One region of the Megasphaera sp. ASD88 genome, then DNA from elsewhere that is predicted to be linked to it. Evidence: a T-box and tRNA genes for the amino acid it is inferred to sense, from the RefSeq annotation. Region 1 holds a T-box; the other holds one or more tRNA genes.
The links. A T-box is a leader RNA that pairs with one kind of tRNA and senses whether it is charged. The one in region 1 lies ahead of thrS (threonine--tRNA ligase), so its partner is inferred to be a tRNA-Thr.

Region 1 (8,771 bases):
TCGTTAAATTTATCGTTGTACCTAAAAAAATCATCAATATCGTCGTAAAATAAAGGCGGCAATATATGAAGTATAGAGGAGGATGTCTGAACGGCATCCTCTTTTTTTTGCAATGAGGAGGAAGGTCATGGATGAGTTCAAGCCCTGGCCGGAAAGAATTGTCCGGCAGAATCCCTGCATGAATACAGTGCTTTGCGCTGTACTGGTACCTATTGTACGCATTGACGGTGAAGAGCATGTAGTCTTTGAGGTGCGGAGCAGCAAGTTGAGCTGGCAGCCCGGTGATATTTGTTTTCCCGGCGGCGTCATAGAACAGCGTGACGCCAGTCCTCTGGAGGCGGCACTGCGGGAGACGCAGGAGGAATTAGGCGTAGGATTGCCGCATATCCGGGTCTGGGGGCCATTGGATTACGTAGAATCGCCTGTAGGTGTGAAGATATATCCCTTTGCGGCCCAGCTGGATACGACGAATTTCGTTGTCAGCCGGGGAGAGATAGACCATCTCTTTACGGTGCCTTTGGCATGGTTTAGCGGCCGTAAGCCAGAGGTTGCCCAGGTTGAGCTGGCTACGAGGCCGGGGCCGGGATTTCCCGCCGGTCTGCCCGTGTCGGGACAGGCAGGGTGGAAAAAGCGCAGCACATATAATGTGCTCTTTTACTATTATAAAGAATACAAAATTTGGGGAATTACGGCCCAGATTCTTGACAACTTCCTGGGGATTCGTGCTATAATAAACGCATAGCTTTCCTTAATTTTCGTATGACGTATAATTTACCATGCGTAATGTTAAAAGTGGAACAAGCACAGTGCTGCACTGCCTTTTCGTCTGCCGCAGCACGGCGAGACGATTAGCACATTTATCTTATAGGTTGAATCATTCCGGCATTTGTCAAGGTAATTTTTTAATTTTTTTCTAAGTAGTCCTAAAAAGTCTGGATACACGACAAGGATTACAAAATAGCATAATTATATTGTGCCTTAAGTGACATTTGCTATTGATTTAACATGTGAAAAGTTGTACAATTCAGGTGTAAGCACTTAAAGGTTGTGTATATGTGCCCCAAACAGTATGCACTGCACGGGAATGTTTCACTATTCACACTATTATTTAAGGAGAGTGGAAGTATCATGAATTTTAATTTAACAGATGTACAACAGGAATTTGTAAGATTGGCTAAAGACTTTGGCGAAAAGAAATTGGCCCCGACGATTACGGAACGCGACCATCAGGGCATTTTCGATCGTGCTCTCGTTGACGAAATGCTCGGCCTCGGCTTGGCTGGTGCTTATTTCGAAGAAAAATACGGCGGCGCTGAATGCGACGTATTGAGCTACATCCTGGCCGTTGAAGAATTGGCTAAATACGATGCTGGTATGTCCATCACCTTGTCCGCTCATGTATCCCTCTGCATCAACCCGATTTGGCAGTTTGGTACGGAAGAACAGAAAGAAAAATACCTGCCCGGCTTGATCGAAGGCACGAAACTCGGCGCATTCGGCTTGACAGAACCGAACGCTGGTACTGATGCTTCCGGCCAGCAGACCGTTGCTACGAAAGACGAAAACGGCGACTACATCCTGAATGGCTCCAAAGTATTCATCACGAATGCCGGCGAAGCTGACGTTTACATCGTATTCGCTATGACCGATAAATCCCAGGGCACGAAAGGCATCAGCGCCTTCATCATCGAAAAAGGCTGGGAAGGCTTTACATTCGGTAAGAAAGAAGACAAATTGGGCATCCATACTTCCCAGACGATGGAATTAGTATTCCAGAACGTAAAAGTTCCGAAAGAAAACCTCCTCGGCGGCGAAGGCAAAGGCTTCAAAGTTGCTATGATGACCTTGGACGGCGGCCGTATCGGCGTTGCTGCTCAGGCTCTCGGCATTGCAGAAGCTGCTTTGAACGATGCAGTTGAATACTCCAAACAGCGTGTTCAGTTCGGCAAACCGCTTTGCAAATTCCAGTCCGTTTCCTTCAAACTGGCTGACATGAAGATGAAGATTGAAGCTGCTCGTAACCTCGTTTACAAAGCTGCTTTCTTGAAACACGAAGGCCAGCCGTTCACGGTTGACGCTGCTATCGCTAAGAGATTCGCTTCCGACGTAGCTATGGAAGTTTCCGTTGAAGCTGTTCAGATCTTCGGCGGCTATGGCTACAGCGAAGAATATCCGGTTGCTCGTCATATGCGTGACGCTAAGATCACTCAGATCTATGAAGGCACCAACGAAGTTCAGTTGATGGTAACATCCGGCGCTTTGTTGCGGTAAGCAATTTTTAAGGTTTATGATACGGGCTTGGTCTGAAAAGACCAAGCCTGTTGAATAAAAAGATACTTTTTTTAGGAGGCAAACGTAAATGGAAATATTGGTATGTGTCAAACAAGTTCCGGACACAGCAGAAGTTAAGATTGACCCCGTAAAACATACCGTCATTCGTGCTGGTGTTCCTAACATTTTCAACCCCTTTGACCAGAACGCTTTGGAAGCAGCTTTGCAGTTGAAGGACAATCAGGGTGCAAAGGTTACTGTCCTTTCCATGGGTCCCCCGCAGGCAAAAGACGTATTGCGCGAAGCTCTGGCAATGGGCGCTGACGACGCTTATCTCCTGACAGACCGCAAAGTTGGCGGCTCTGATACATTGGCTACAGGTTATTGCCTGGCTCAGGCTGTTAAAAAAGTTGCTGAACTCAAAGGCATCGAACAGTTCGATATCATCCTTTGCGGCAAACAGGCTATCGACGGCGACACGGCTCAGGTTGGCCCGCAGATCGCTTGCGAACTCGGCATTCCTCAGATTACATATGCTGCCGAAATCAAAGTTGAAGGCACGACTGTAACGGTTAAACAGCAGAACGAAGAAGGCTACATCGTAACGGAAGCTCAGTTCCCCGTTTTGATTACAGCCGTTAAAGAATTGAACGAACCGCGCTTCCCGACCATCCGTGGTACGATGAAAGCAAAACGTCGTGAAATTCCTGAATTGTCTGCTGCTGACATCAACGCTGACGAATCTCAGATTGGTTTGAGCGGTTCTCCGACAAAAGTTCGTAAGATTTTCACACCGCCTCAGAGAACACAGGGTCTCGTTATTAACGAAGAAGACGCCCAGGTAGCAGTAGATCAGTTGATGGCTAAATTGACTGAAAACAAAATCATCTAATTTCTAAGGAGGAACAGTGAAAATGGATTTAGCAGAATACAAAGGCGTATATGTAATCGCTGAACAATTCGAAGGCAAATTACGTAACGTATCTTTCGAACTGTTGGGCCAGGGCCGTAAATTGGCTGACGGCATCGGTGACGAAGTAGGTGCGGTACTGATTGGTTATAACGTAAAACCGTTGGCACAGGAACTCATCGCTCATGGCGCTCACAAAGTATATGTATATGACGATGAAAAATTGGCTAACTACAACACAACGGCTTACTCTAAAGTTCTGTGCGACTTCTTCCATGAAGTTAAACCGAACGTATTCCTCGTAGGCGCTACGAACATCGGCCGCGATCTCGGCCCCCGCGTCGCTAACTCCCTGAAAACGGGCTTGACGGCTGACTGCACGGGTCTTTCCGTTGACGAAGACGGCAAGACGATCGTTTGGACTCGTCCGGCTTTGGGCGGCAACATCATGGCTGAAATCATTTGCCCGGATAACCGTCCGCAGATGGGTACTGTTCGTCCGAACGTATTCAAAAAACCGGAAGCTGATCCGAGCGCTACAGGCGAAGTTATCGAAATGGAAGCAAAACTTTCCGACGCTGACTTCATGACGAAATTCGTTGAACTCATTAAAATGGGCGGCGAAGGCGTTAAGATCGAAGAAGCTGACGTTATCGTTGCCGGCGGCCGCGGCATGAACGGCGCTGAACCGTTTGTTAACGGCGGTATCCTGAAAGAATTGGCAGACGTATTGGGCGGCGCTGTCGGCGCATCCCGTGCAGCTGTTGACGCTGGCTGGATCGACGCTCTCCATCAGGTTGGCCAGACAGGTAAGACTGTTGGCCCGAAACTCTACATCGCTTGCGCTATTTCCGGTGCTATTCAGCACTTGGCAGGCATGACGGGTTCTGACTGCATCATCGCTATCAACAAAGACGAAGATGCTCCGATCTTCAAAGTTTGCGACTACGGTATCGTTGGCGACGCTTTCGAAGTAGTTCCCAAACTCACAGCAGCTATTAAAGCAGCCAAAGGTATGGCATAATACCTAGATTTCCATAAGCCTAAAAAAGGACTGTCTTCGGGCAGTCCTTTTTACGTAGCTGCAGTTCTTTAAGTTCTTAATTTGAAGTAAAAAAAGACTAAAGTTTCTTGACAAGGTACATCGTACGTCGTATAATTTACGCATACATAGAAATATGTAACAAGCCTTGAAAAGGACATGATATTTTCAGCGGCTTTATCAGAGAGGGGCATAGTTGGTGTGAGTGTCCTTAAAGCGTGAAAGTGTTACCCCCTTGGAGCTAATCGTCGGAATTTGTAGTACGGCGGTTCGGTCGCCACGTTATAGCGTTTGAGTACATCAGTAGTTTTTGCTGATGAACTAGGGTGGAACCACGTGAGCATGCTCTCGTCCCTTGAGGACGGGAGCTTTTTTTATTAAGGAGGATGTATTATGGCAGAATTAGTGTTAAAAGACGGCAGCAAAAAAGTATTTGCCGACGGCATTTCGTTGTACGATGCTGCGAAAGAGCTGAGCAACAGCTTGGCTAAGAAAGTATTGGTAGCGAAAGTCAATGGAGACGTAACGGATTTGCGGGAAACGATCGTCGACGGCTCTACGGTTGAATTCCTGACTTTCGACGCCCAGGAAGGGAAGGACACGCTCCGCCATACGGCATCTCATATCATGGCTCAAGCCGTTCAGCGTTTGTTCAAGGATGTTAAATTTGCCATCGGTCCGTCCATCGAAAACGGTTTTTACTACGATTTCGATACGGAACATCGGTTTACGCAGGAAGACTTCGTTGCTATCGAAGCAGAAATGGAAAAAATCGTCAAAGAAAATCTCGCCTTGACGAAAGAAGTCGTGTCCCGCGACGAAGCGCTGAAGATGTTCAAGGAAGCCGGTCAGGACTACAAGGTAGAATTGATTGAAGACCTGCCGGAAGGCGAACAGATTTCCTTATACCGCCAGGGCGATTTCGTCGATTTGTGCGCAGGACCGCACTGCGAAACGACGGGCCGGGTCAAAGCCTTCAAGCTGCTGACCGTTGCCGGCGCGTACTGGCGCGGCGATGAACACAATAAGATGCTCCAGCGTATTTACGGCACGGCTTTTGAAAAGAAAGACGACTTGGACGCATATCTGCACATGCTGGCTGAAGCGGAAAAGCGCGACCATCGTAAATTGGGCAAGCAGCTCGACTTGTTCAGCTTCCACGAAGAAGGCCCGGGCTTCCCGTTCTTCCACGCAAAAGGCATGGTTCTCCGCAAGACGTTGCTCAAATTCTGGTATGAACTGCATGACGAAGCGGAATATGACGAAATCAGCACGCCGACAATCCTGAGCCGCCACCTGTGGGAACAGTCCGGTCACTGGGATCATTACCGCGACAACATGTATTTCACGACGATTGACGACGAACCGTACGCGATTAAGCCGATGAACTGCCCCGGCGGCATCCTCGTCTACAAGAGCGACGTACACAGCTACCGCGATTTCCCCATGCGGATGGCTGAATTGGGCCTGGTTCACCGCCACGAGCTTCACGGGGCTCTCCACGGCTTGTTCCGCGTCCGCTGCTTTACCCAGGACGACGCCCACATCTTCATGCTGCCGAGCCAGATGGAAGAAGAAATTTCCGGCGTTATCGACTTGTTTGACAAGGCTTACAACGTATTCGGCTTGGAATACCGCGTCGAATTGTCTACTCGTCCGGAAGACTCCATGGGCTCCGACGAAATTTGGGAATTAGCGACGAGCACCCTGCGCAAGGTATTAGAAGACAGAAACATTCCGTACCAGGTCAACGAAGGCGACGGCGCTTTCTACGGTCCGAAGCTCGACTTCCACGTCAAGGATTCCATCGGCCGTACTTGGCAGTGCGGTACGATCCAGCTTGATATGCTCATGCCGGAACGCTTCGACATGACTTATGTCGGCGAAGACGGCCAGAAGCATCGCCCGGTCATGGTACACCGTACCTGCTTCGGCAGCATCGAACGCTTCCTGGGCATCCTCATCGAAAACTATGCTGGAGCCTTCCCCGTATGGCTCGCTCCGGTACAGATCAAATTCCTGCCCATTTCCGATAAGCATTTGGCCTATGCTTTGGAACTGCGCAAGAAATTCAAGAAGCTGGGCATCCGCGTAGAAGTAGACGAAAGCAACGAAAAGATCGGCTACAAGATTCGCAAGGCCCAGATGGAAAAGGTTCCGTACATGGCTATCATCGGCGACAAGGAAATCGAAACGAATACCTTGTCCCTCCGTGACAGAGCAAAAGGCGATCTCGGCGCAAAACCGGTCGACGAAGTCGTCGCTCATATTCAGGAACTGACGGCTACGCGCAAAGGATAATAGCATAGGATATACGTTAGGGCATGCCCGTGCAGGGCATGTCCTTTTCCTATTACAAAACGGTTCGTCTGGCCATACTTTTTCTCATTTCATAGTTGACAAGATCGGATATATCAGGCAAAATAAGTAGCGTTGTGTCTTCATAGGGCGTACAAGCCGCGTGGCCTGCGACGGCTGGAAATGCTGCGTACGGAGTGGAGATAGAACGCACTATACGTTTGAAATGAGGGTTATACATGATGAAGAAACTAATCGCTATGGCGGCGGCCAGTATCCTGACAATGGGCATGACGAGTGCCGGGGCTGCCAATCCCTTTGTCGACGTGCCTGCCGACAGCTGGGCTTACCACTCTGTGGCGGAGCTGGCTGAGGCCGGCGTGATTCAGGGCGTAGACGGAAATTATTTTCAGGGAAACCGTTCCATTACGCGGTATGAAGCGGCTGAAATGGTCGCCAAGGCTATGGCTCATATGGACAGGGCGTCGGTGGAACAGCGGGCCGTGATTCACAAGCTGGCCGACGAGTACGCTGAAGAGCTGAACCGCCTCGGCCTTCGCGTCGCGGCTTTAGAGAACAAGGTCGGCAATGTGAAGTTTAGCGGCGACGCCCGCTTCCGCTATCGCTATCAGAATTCTGCAGGCAGCCGCGCCGGCAAGGAAAATGACAATTCCTGGGATTACCGCATCCGTCTTCGCGGACAGGCACAGCTCGACGAACGTCTGAAAGCCACCGTAAGCATTAGTTCGGATTGGCAGAGCTTCAGTGAAAACGGCGCGGTCAGCGGCGGCACGAACGACGCCTTTGCCGACGCCCTTAAAGTCGACTACGAGGCGGATTCCTTTTATCTGAGCCTCGGCCGGACGGATATATACAAGATCGGCGGCCCGCGCAGCTATGGGTACACGTACAGCGATATTTTCGACCGTGCTGAAGGGCAATACCGTACAGATGCTTTTGCTCTTACGGCGGGCTACGGCAAATTCAAAAAGGGGAATGTCATGGCCGGCAGCGTCCAAGGCGATGATTCCATCAACGGCGTAAAGACCGGCTACGGCGAAATCGAAGCTTTTTTTGGCAGCGATTCGGCTGCCGGCGTATATTATAATGATTTCAATACGACTGGGAACGGAGAAGCCAACAGGGATTTTAACGCCGACTCCTTGTGGGGCGCCTATGCCAGCGTCAACATCGGCTCGAAATGGAATGTATTGGCTCAGTATGAACGCACGAACTTAAACCATGATACGAAATATACGCACGACGACGGCTCTGCCGACTTGTTCATCGGCCGCCTGATGTACGGGAAATCAAGCATGGCAATCCCGAAATCGTGGGATATCTGGACGGAATACATCGACGCAGAAGACGGTACCTGGCTCGGCGGCTTTACGACGTCGTGGCGCTTCGCCTCGCAGATGGACAATCTGACGTCATGGGGCGTCGGCGTCAACTATGTATTTGCCAAGAACGCCATGTTCAGCGTCATGCAGTCCTTCGCTACGGAAGCCAAGGCCGGCGGCATGGCTGATCCGGAAGAACAGACGCGGGCAGAATTGATTTTCGCGTTCTAAGCGGAAGAACCCGGCGCGGCGGACAAGTCGCGCGAAGGCCGGCTGCCAGTTGACGGCAGGGACAGAATCTCCTACAATAGAAACGAAACACAGACAAAAGAGAGGTACGTTATGATTATCAACTGGTATCCCGGCCACATGGCGAAAGCCAGGCGGCTGATAGAAGCAAATCTGAAGGTCATCGACGTTGTCATCGAGCTCGTCGACGCCCGCATCCCCATGAGCAGTACCAACCCCATGATAGCCAGCCTCATCGGCCAGAAGCCGTCGGTCGTCGTCATGAACAAGGCCGACCTGGCCGACCCGGACATGGTAAAGGAATGGGTGCAGTATTATAAGAAGCAGGGACGCATCGTGCTGCCCTTGAACAGCAAGGACGGCAAGGGCGTTAAGCAGCTCGTCGCCCTGGTACGTAAGCTGGCTGAACCGAAGCTGGCTCATTGGCGGGCCCGGGGACTGAAGAACCGTTCCGTGCGGACGATGATTCTCGGCATTCCCAACGTAGGCAAGTCGACGCTTATCAACAAGCTGGCCCGGCGCAGCGCCGCCAAGACGGCCGACAAGCCGGGCGAAACGAAGGGCAAGCAGTGGGTTCACATCGGCGACCAGCTCGACCTTCTCGACACGCCGGGCGTATTGTGGCCTAAGCTGGAAAATCAGGTCAGCGCCTATCGGC
Region 2 (8,771 bases), on a different contig from region 1:
GAAGGATGTCGTGACCCAGGGCATGGTCAACTTCAACGAGCTGGCCGACAAGGCCCAGGCCGGGCTGGATCTGGCCTTGGGACGGGGCGGCGACCAGGTCGTCGTATATGAAGAAGACGGCTCGCCTCATTTTTACGGCGGCAAGACCCGGTCTGTCGAAAAGAATACCCGCGTCCGGGCCCGCGTCGTCGCCCAGGCGATACGCGAACTCATTGACACGAGCGATCTCGTCCTGGTCATGGGGCATGAACGGGAAGATTACGACAGCATCGGCGCTGCCGTCGGCGTGGCTCACATGGCCCGCATCATCGGCAAGCCCGTCCACATCGTCATCAGCAAGCAGACCGACGCCATCCGCCGCCTGGAAACGCAGATACTCAACGTGCCGGCCTTTAAGGACTTGCTCATTTCGGCGGAAACGGCGGAAGAGCTGTGCAACAGCCAGACGCTGCTGTTTATCGTCGATACCCATCGGACGGACATGACCGTCGCGCCGGCCTTGATCGAACAGACGGAACGGCGCGTCGTCATCGACCATCACCGCCGCAGCTCCGACTTTATCAAGAAGCCTCTCCTGACGTATACGGAGCCGTCCAGCTCTTCGACGAGCGAACTCGTCACGGAGCTGCTCCAGTATTATCAGGAAGACGTAGAGCTGGAAAAAATCGAAGCGACGGCCTTGTACGCCGGCATTATCGTCGATACGAAAAACTTCGCCGTCCAGACCGGCGTCCGTACCTTTGACGCCGCGGCCTACCTGCGCCGCAGCGGCGCTGACCCGGAAATCGTGCGGGAGCTGTTCAGCTCCGATTTTACGACAGTCCGGGAAAAGGCGGCCATCTTGTCGGAGGCGCGCATCGTAGACGGCGTGGCCATGGCTTCCTGCCCGAAGGGGACGAAGAACACGACGATCGTAGCGGCGCAAATCGCCGATATGCTTATCAATATAGACAACGTAAACGCCAGCTTTACGTTCTGCGAGCTTCCTGACGGCAATATCGGCGTCAGTGCCCGCTCTAAGGGAGATATTAACGTACAGCTCGTCATGGAGGCCCTGGGCGGCGGCGGCCATCGCACCGTTGCCGGCGCGCAGCTCAAAGAGCGTACCGTAGAAGAAGCGCAGCAGGACGTCATGGCGGCCCTGCGGGACGTAATCAATAAAAATAAGGAGACTGAAAAAGAATGAAAGTAATATTATTGCAAGACGTAAAAAAATTGGGTAAAAAAGGCGAAATCATAGAAGTATCGGAAGGCTACGGCCGCAATTTCCTGCTGCCCCGCAAATTAGCTGCGCCGGGCACGTCGGAAAACATCAACGACGCGAAGCAGAAGCAGGCGGCGGCTAAGCATAAGGCCCAGGTAGCGTCCGATGAAGCTGTCGTGCTGGCCAGCCAGCTGAAGAAGGTAGAGCTGACGATTCCCGTAAAGGTCGGCGAAGGCGGAAAGGTATTCGGTGCGATTACGGGCAAAAATATCAGCGAAGCGGCGAAGGCTCAGTACGACGTCGACATCGACAAAAAGAAAGTCGAAATCAAGGACCCGATTAAATCGCTGGGAACGTACGACGTCGTCATCCGCGTGCATCCGACCATTACGAGCGTCATCAAGGTTCATGTCGTAGAAGGATAAGCTGCGGCAAAACTGTAAGGGGATACTATGAAAGAATTGCTTGATAAACTGTTACAGCGCCATAAGTATCTGGAACCGACGGCGGAGGAAGAGCTCCGCCGTCAGGTTAACGTGCTTTACGGCGCTTTTACTGGTCTTATAGGGGCGGAAAAGATGGTGCTCAGAGCCAGTAAATACGCCGCCCTGTCCTATGTCCATTCGGAAGACCCGCGGCAGCGGCTGGTCGGCCTGCAGCGCCTCGTATATGAAAACGCGTCGTACGACCGCATTCCGAAGGACGACGAGGTCATCGACGTATTGAACGAGCTGGAAATCGTGCTGGCTGAAATGCTGGCCCGCCAGGCTGTGGAAGAGCGGCTGGAAAAGAAGATTTCCCAGCGGATGGAAGAAAAGCAGCAGGAATACGTGCAGGAAATCAAGATGCAGATTATCAAGGAAGAACTGCGCGATGTGGAGACGCCGCAGACGAAGCGCAAGCTGGCCGAGCTGCAGAAGCTCGACACGATACAGCTGTCCGAGTCGATTATGGAGCAAGTCCGTCCGAAAAAGCTCAGCGCCGTCGTCGGCCAGGAACGGGCTGTAGAAGCGATGCAGAGCAAGCTGGCTTCCGTGTATCCGCAGCATCTTCTGCTGTACGGACCTCCCGGCGTAGGCAAGACGACGGCGGCCCGCATCGTCCTGCAGGAGGCGAAAGGCCTTCCCTTTACGCCCTTCGGACCTGACGCTCCCTTTGTCGAAACGGACGGGACGACGCTTCGCTGGGATTCGCGCGATATGACCAATCCCCTCATCGGCTCGGTTCACGACCCCATTTATCAAGGCGCGCGCCGCGATTTAGCCGATACGGGGATTCCCGAGCCCAAGCCGGGCCTGGTGACGGAGGCCCATGGCGGCATCTTGTTCATCGACGAAATCGGCGAGATGGATCCCATGCTGCTGAACAAGCTGCTGAAGGTATTAGAAGATAAGCGGGTGAAGTTCGAGTCGGCCTATTATGACGAAGAAGACCCGAACGTGCCCCAGTATATTAAAAAACTGTTCGCCGAAGGCGCGCCGGCCGATTTTATCCTCATCGGGGCGACGACGCGGAGCCCTTGGGAAATCAATCCGGCTATCCGCTCGCGCTGCGCTGAAATCTTTTTTGAGCCCCTCGTGCCGTCGGATATACAGACTATCGTAGAAAATGCGGCCAGGGAGCTGGGCGCAGTCTTGGAAGACGGCGCGGCGGCCCTTATCAGCACCTTTACGATCGAAGGGCGCAAGGCCGTCAATATTCTGGCTGACGCCTACGGCCTGGCCGTATATCGGGCCGGCCGCAAGGACGGCGTAGTCATTACGAAGGATCACATTCACCGCGTGTCCCAGATCAGCCGCCTTACGCCGTACGCCATGGAAAAGGCGAGCGACGTGCCGGCTGTGGGGAAAATATTCGGCCTCGGCGTTTCGGGGTATTTAGGCTCGGCGATTGAAATCGAAGCCGTAGCCTTTCCCGCCCGCGAGGCCGGCAAGGGCTATTACCGCTTCAACGATACGGCCGGTTCGATGGCCAAGGATTCCATGTTCAACGCCGCTGCCGTGGTGCGCAGCGTGACGGGCAAGGAATTGTCCGATTACGACGTCAATATCAACTTTGTCGGCGGCGGAAACATCGACGGCCCGTCGGCAGGCTGCGCGATTACGACGGCCCTCATCTCGGCGATTACGCAGACGCCGATCCGACAGGATGTGGCCGTTACGGGCGAAATTTCCGTGCGGGGGCAGGTAAAGCCCGTCGGCGGCGTATTTGAAAAGGCCTACGGCGCCTGTCAGGCCGGCATGAAGGCTATCGTCATTCCTAAAGACAATGGGCAGGATATTCCGGAGCACCATCTGGATTTGGATATACGCTGCGCCGAAACGATTCAGGACGTATTAGATGTTATGTTTGTAAAGTAGGAGTGTGCATATACTATGGAGCAGCGGATTCCGCCGCAGAACGTAGAAGCGGAGCAGGCCGTGCTCGGCGCGATGATGCTGGAGCACAACGCCGTCGTAGCCGCTATGGAAAAGCTGCGGCCCGGCGATTTTTACAGGGAAGTGCACCGGACGATTTTCGAAGCCATGGAGCACCTGCACCATGACAACAAGGAAGTCGACGTCATCACCCTGCCGGAAGAACTGCGGCGCATGAAGAAGCTCGACGACGTCGGCGGCCTGGAGTACGTCCTCAGCCTGCCGAACCTGGTCGCGACGGCTGCTAATATCGAATATCACGCCAATATCGTGGCGGAAAAGGCCTTGGCCCGCAATATCATTACGACGTGCACCGAATTGACCTCGGAGGCTTACGACGGCGAGAAAGAGCCGGAGGATTTGCTGGATGACGCCGAACGGCGTATCTTACAGATTTCCGAGAGCAAGCGGCGGGGAGACTTCGCGCCTGTCGGCGTCGTCGTCGAAGAAACGCTGGACAAGATCACCAAGCTGTACGAAAATAAGGCGGGTATTACGGGCCTGCCTACGGGATTTCGCGATTTAGACCGCCTAACGTCGGGGCTGCAGCCGTCGGACTTAATCCTCGTCGCGGCTCGTCCGAGCATGGGGAAGACGGCTTTTACTTTGAATATCGCGCAGAACGTAGGCGTAAAGCAGCATAAGACCGTGGCCTTCTTTTCCCTGGAAATGTCTCAGGAACAGCTCGTACAGCGTCTGCTGTGCCAGATCGCCCACATCGATTCGCAGAAGCTGCGCACAGGCCAGCTCAACAGCGACGACGAGTGGACGAAGCTGACCGACGCCTGCGATAAATTGTATCAGGCGCCCATTTATATCGACGACACGCCGGGCATTTCCGTGACGGAGATGCGCTCCAAGGCTCGCCGTCTCAAGGCGGAACACGGCCTGGACCTGATCATCGTCGACTACCTGCAGCTCATGCAGGGGCGCAACTCCGAAAGCCGCCAGCAGGAAATTTCCGAAATTTCCCGTTCGCTGAAGGCCCTGGCCCGGGAGCTCAAGGTGCCCCTCATCGCCCTGTCGCAGCTCAGCCGAAGCGTAGAAAGCCGGCAGGATAAGCGGCCTATGCTCAGCGACCTGCGCGAATCGGGCGCGCTGGAACAGGACGCCGATATCGTGTCGTTCTTGTATCGCGAAGATTATTATGATAAGGAAACGGAAAATCAGCACATTACAGAAATCATACTGGCCAAGCACCGCAACGGCCCCGTCGGTTCTGTAAAGCTGTACTTCAAGGGCGAGTATACCTTATTCTTGAATTTGGATACGACCCATGAAGACCGTCTGTAATACGTAAGGGATAGAGAGCCGTCGCTCTTGCGTCCCTTATTTTTGTATAGAGGAGGCCCTATGGAAAAGAAGAAAAAAATCCGCATTGCCGGCGTCGTTGCGGCAGTGCTGTTTATTGCCGTTGCCGCGGCCGGGTCCCTGTCCCGCTCGGACAGCGTGCGGAAGCTGTATCAGGATCCGCGCGTAGCCGTTATCCGCGTCAATGGCCCCATTGTCGGCGGCGACGACGCCGATATGGCTTGGGGAAGCCCGTCTTCGACGACGTCGGGCGCGCTGATGCGCCAGTTCCGCAAGGCCAGGCAGGACGACAGCGTACAGGCTGTACTGCTGCGCGTCAACAGCCCCGGCGGCAGCGCGGCGGCGACGCAGGAAGCGGCGGCAGAGCTGCAGAAGCTGAAGGATTCAGGCAAGCCTGTCGTCGTATCCATGGGCGATACGGCCGCGTCGGGGGCCTACTGGCTGGCGGCTTATGGAGATAAAATATACGCCAATCCTTCGACGATTACGGGAAGCATTGGCGTGTATATGTCGTATTATGATGTGCAGGGCCTGAGCGAAAAGCTGGGCGTACGAGAAGAAAAAATCAAATCGGGGCCCTATAAAGATATTTTCTCACCCTTCCGCCCAATGACTGAGGAAGAACGGAGGCTGACCCAGAATATGGTCGACGATATGTACGAACAGTTTGTCGCCGTCGTGGCCGAGCAGCGCCATATGGACGGCGAAAAGGTGCGTTCCCTGGCCGACGGCCGGGTGTTTACAGGCGTGCAGGCAAAGGAGGCGGGCCTCGTCGACGAGCTGGGGAATTACTACGACGCCTTGGGCTATGCCGGGACGCTGATTCACGCCAATCCGGACAAGGTGGCGACGGTGACGTACGACGACGCCTTCTCCTGGGATCAGCTGCTGTCCGGCCGGATAGCGGCGCCTTCTCTGGCCGAAGGGCTGTATGAAGCCGGGCAGAGGATTCCCTTCCCCCTCATGATATGGAAAGGAGGGCGGCAGCAATGAGATATTACATTGAAGAAGCCTTAGCATTGGCCTACGGCATCGTCGTATCGCCTAAAGAAACGCTGGCTGTCATCGTGCCGGAGCAGCGCCTTCGCGAAGGAATCGTCATCTGGTCCCTTTCCGTGATGCTTTCTGTCGTGTCCGTATGGGTGCAGTGGCAGGATACGGCAGTATGGACGGCCATAGCTATGTACGGCGGAGCGGCCTTCTGTTTTGCCGCGCGCATCTTGCTGTATCATGGAGCCGCCCGCCTTCTCGGGCGAAACGGGTCTATGAAAAGCCTGGCGGCGGCCTTCTGCTTCACGGAAATCCCCCTCAACCTGGCGACCTTAGCCGGCAGCTTCGTATTCGTCGCGCCGGAACTGCTGGTGCAGGCCGTGTCGCTGGCGGCAGGGGTCTGGGCTTTGGTATTGGACGTATGGGCCGTCAAAGAAACGTACACCATGGGAACGGGACGAAGTATTGCCGTCCTGCTGCTGCCCCTGGCCGCCGTGGCCGTCTTGGCTGCCTTCGTCTTGTTATACGTCGTCTTTGCCGTCGTTTCGATTTTTAGTTGATGCGGCGTCCTGCTTAGCCGCGTATTCCAGATTGCGGAGCAGCACTTTTTTGCCGCGCCAGGCAAAAGCCCGGTCGCCGAAAGCCTGCTGAAACTGTTTATTCGACAGCGATTCGATGTCTGAAGGGGAAAGCCGCGGCAGGCGGTCTTGGTAAAATTCCGGAAGAGGCGTCGCCTTGACGACGCTGTTGTGCGGACACGATTCCTGACATACGTCGCAGCCGAAGATGAGCGGCGTTTTTTCCATACATTGTATTTCTGGCAGCGTAAGGCTGCCTTTTTTTTGCGTAATATACGATTTGCAGCAGCTGTAATCGTAAGCGCCGCCGGAAAAACATTGTCCCGGACAGGCTGACTGACAGGCGCCGCAGTGGGAGCATTCCTGTTGCAGGGGCTGGTCCGGCGTGAAGGGCAGGGACGTGAGGACGCTGCCGATAAAGACGTAGGAGCCGTACGTATCGTTGATGAGGCAGCGATTGTCTCCGAAAAAGCCCAGGCCGGCCTGATAGGCCAGCCAGCGGTCCGACAGCGGGGACGTATCGACGACACAGCGCTGCTCGCTGCCGGGATATTGCCGCTGCAGATACGCGGCGATTTGCTCTAAATACGCGCGGACGACGGCGTGATAGTCTGCGCTCCGGCAATAGAGGGATAGATTGGCCTGTTCTGTCTGGGCCGTGTAATAGGGAACTAAGACGACGATGACGGAACGGCACGACGGGAGAATGCGGCGCGGCTCGTATCGTTCGTCTCCTACGCCGGCGGCCAGCGGGCACGGCGGTTCTTCGGCATAGGGCGGCCGGGGCAAATCGGCTGGGGCGACGCCGGCGCAGTCCAGGCCGAGGGCAGCGGCAAACCGTTTCATATCTGTGCTGTCTATCATATAGAAGTATCCTCCAAAAAATTTGAATTTATCTCTTGCTTTTTTCTATAGAGTATAGTATACTATCTAAGTCAGCAGTTTTAAAGACTTCTTTAAAAGAAATGCTTTTGAAGAGAGTAAAAAAACTTCTGAAAAATGTCTTGACAGAATCGAGATTATCAAGTATAATCAATTACGTTCTGTGAGACAGGACACGCCGACATAGCTCAATTGGCAGAGCAACTGACTTGTAATCAGTAGGTTGTAGGTTCAAGTCCTATTGTCGGCTCCAGGTATGGTGGGGTTCCCGAGTGGCTAAAGGGAGCAGACTGTAAATCTGCCGGCGACTGCCTTCGAAGGTTCGAATCCTTCCCCCACCACCATATCATCGCGGGGTGGAGCAGTTGGTAGCTCGTCGGGCTCATAACCCGAAGGTCGTAGGTTCAAGTCCTGCCCCCGCTACCAAATTTTTGCTGCAAGGCAGTAAAGAAAAACTGTATATGTGCTTTGAACGGTGTAAGCTGTTGTAGCTCAGTCGGTAGAGCGTATCCTTGGTAAGGATAAGGTCACCGGTTCAATCCCGGTCAATAGCTCCAAACATGGCGGCTTAGCTCAGTTGGCTAGAGCATGCGGTTCATACCCGCAGTGTCCAGAGTTCGAATCTCCGAGCCGCCACCACATTTATAACCTCGTTTTACGAGGTTATTTCTATATGCAATACTATTTTTTTCTGAAAACAGAGCAAAAATAGATATTGTGTGATAGAATACAATATAGATGGTAAATTTTTTCCTAAAGGAGGAAATCAGTAAAATGGCAAAAGAACATTACGAAAGAACCAAACCCCATGTTAACATCGGCACGATTGGTCACGTTGACCATGGCAAAACGACGTTGACGGCTGCTATTACGAAAGTATTGTCCGAAAAAGGCTACGCTAAATTCGAAGACTATGCTGATATCGATAAGGCTCCGGAAGAACGCGAACGCGGCATTACGATCAACACGGCTCACGTTGAATACGAAACGGACAAACGTCACTATGCCCACGTTGACTGCCCGGGCCACGCCGACTATGTTAAGAACATGATCACCGGCGCTGCTCAGATGGACGGCGCAATCCTCGTCGTAAGCGCAGCTGACGGCCCGATGCCTCAGACTCGCGAACACATCCTGTTGGCCCGCCAGGTAGGCGTACCGGCTATCGTCGTATACCTCAACAAAGCCGACCAGGTTGACGACCCCGAACTGATCGAACTCGTAGAAATGGAAGTCCGCGACCTCCTGAGCTCCTACGATTTCCCCGGCGACGAAGTACCTATCGTCGTAGGCTCCGCATTGAAAGCCCTCGAAGGCGACGAAGAAGCAAAACAGTCTATCCTCAAACTGATGGACGCTGTTGACGAATACATCCCGACGCCGGACCGT

Region 2: it has a tRNA-Thr gene. The T-box ahead of thrS (threonine--tRNA ligase) is inferred to sense a tRNA for this amino acid. The anticodon was not compared.

What each region holds. Positions count from the first base shown of each region.
Region 1 covers NZ_NQXW01000023.1:5,248-14,018, forward strand. The annotation lists gene leuS (leucine--tRNA ligase) at 1-53, shown strand, start outside; gene CJ260_RS10315 (CoA pyrophosphatase) at 128-742, shown strand; gene CJ260_RS10320 (acyl-CoA dehydrogenase) at 1,129-2,271, shown strand; gene CJ260_RS10325 (electron transfer flavoprotein subunit beta/FixA family protein) at 2,360-3,163, shown strand; gene CJ260_RS10330 (electron transfer flavoprotein subunit alpha/FixB family protein) at 3,186-4,205, shown strand; T-box leader at 4,363-4,582, shown strand; gene thrS (threonine--tRNA ligase) at 4,617-6,524, shown strand; gene CJ260_RS10340 (S-layer homology domain-containing protein) at 6,761-8,095, shown strand; gene ylqF (ribosome biogenesis GTPase YlqF) at 8,207-8,771, shown strand, end outside.
Region 2 covers NZ_NQXW01000026.1:32-8,802, reverse strand. The annotation lists gene CJ260_RS10820 (DHH family phosphoesterase) at 1-1,186, shown strand, start outside; gene rplI (50S ribosomal protein L9) at 1,183-1,629, shown strand; gene lonC (Lon family ATP-dependent protease) at 1,657-3,564, shown strand; gene dnaB (replicative DNA helicase) at 3,580-4,914, shown strand; gene sppA (signal peptide peptidase SppA) at 4,975-5,925, shown strand; gene CJ260_RS10795 (YIP1 family protein) at 5,922-6,482, shown strand; gene queG (tRNA epoxyqueuosine(34) reductase QueG) at 6,444-7,364, opposite strand; tRNA gene CJ260_RS10785 (tRNA-Thr) at 7,560-7,635, shown strand; tRNA gene CJ260_RS10780 (tRNA-Tyr) at 7,641-7,726, shown strand; tRNA gene CJ260_RS10775 (tRNA-Met) at 7,733-7,808, shown strand; tRNA gene CJ260_RS10770 (tRNA-Thr) at 7,864-7,939, shown strand; tRNA gene CJ260_RS10765 (tRNA-Met) at 7,945-8,021, shown strand; partial or broken gene CJ260_RS10760 (GTP-binding protein) at 8,157-8,771, shown strand, end outside.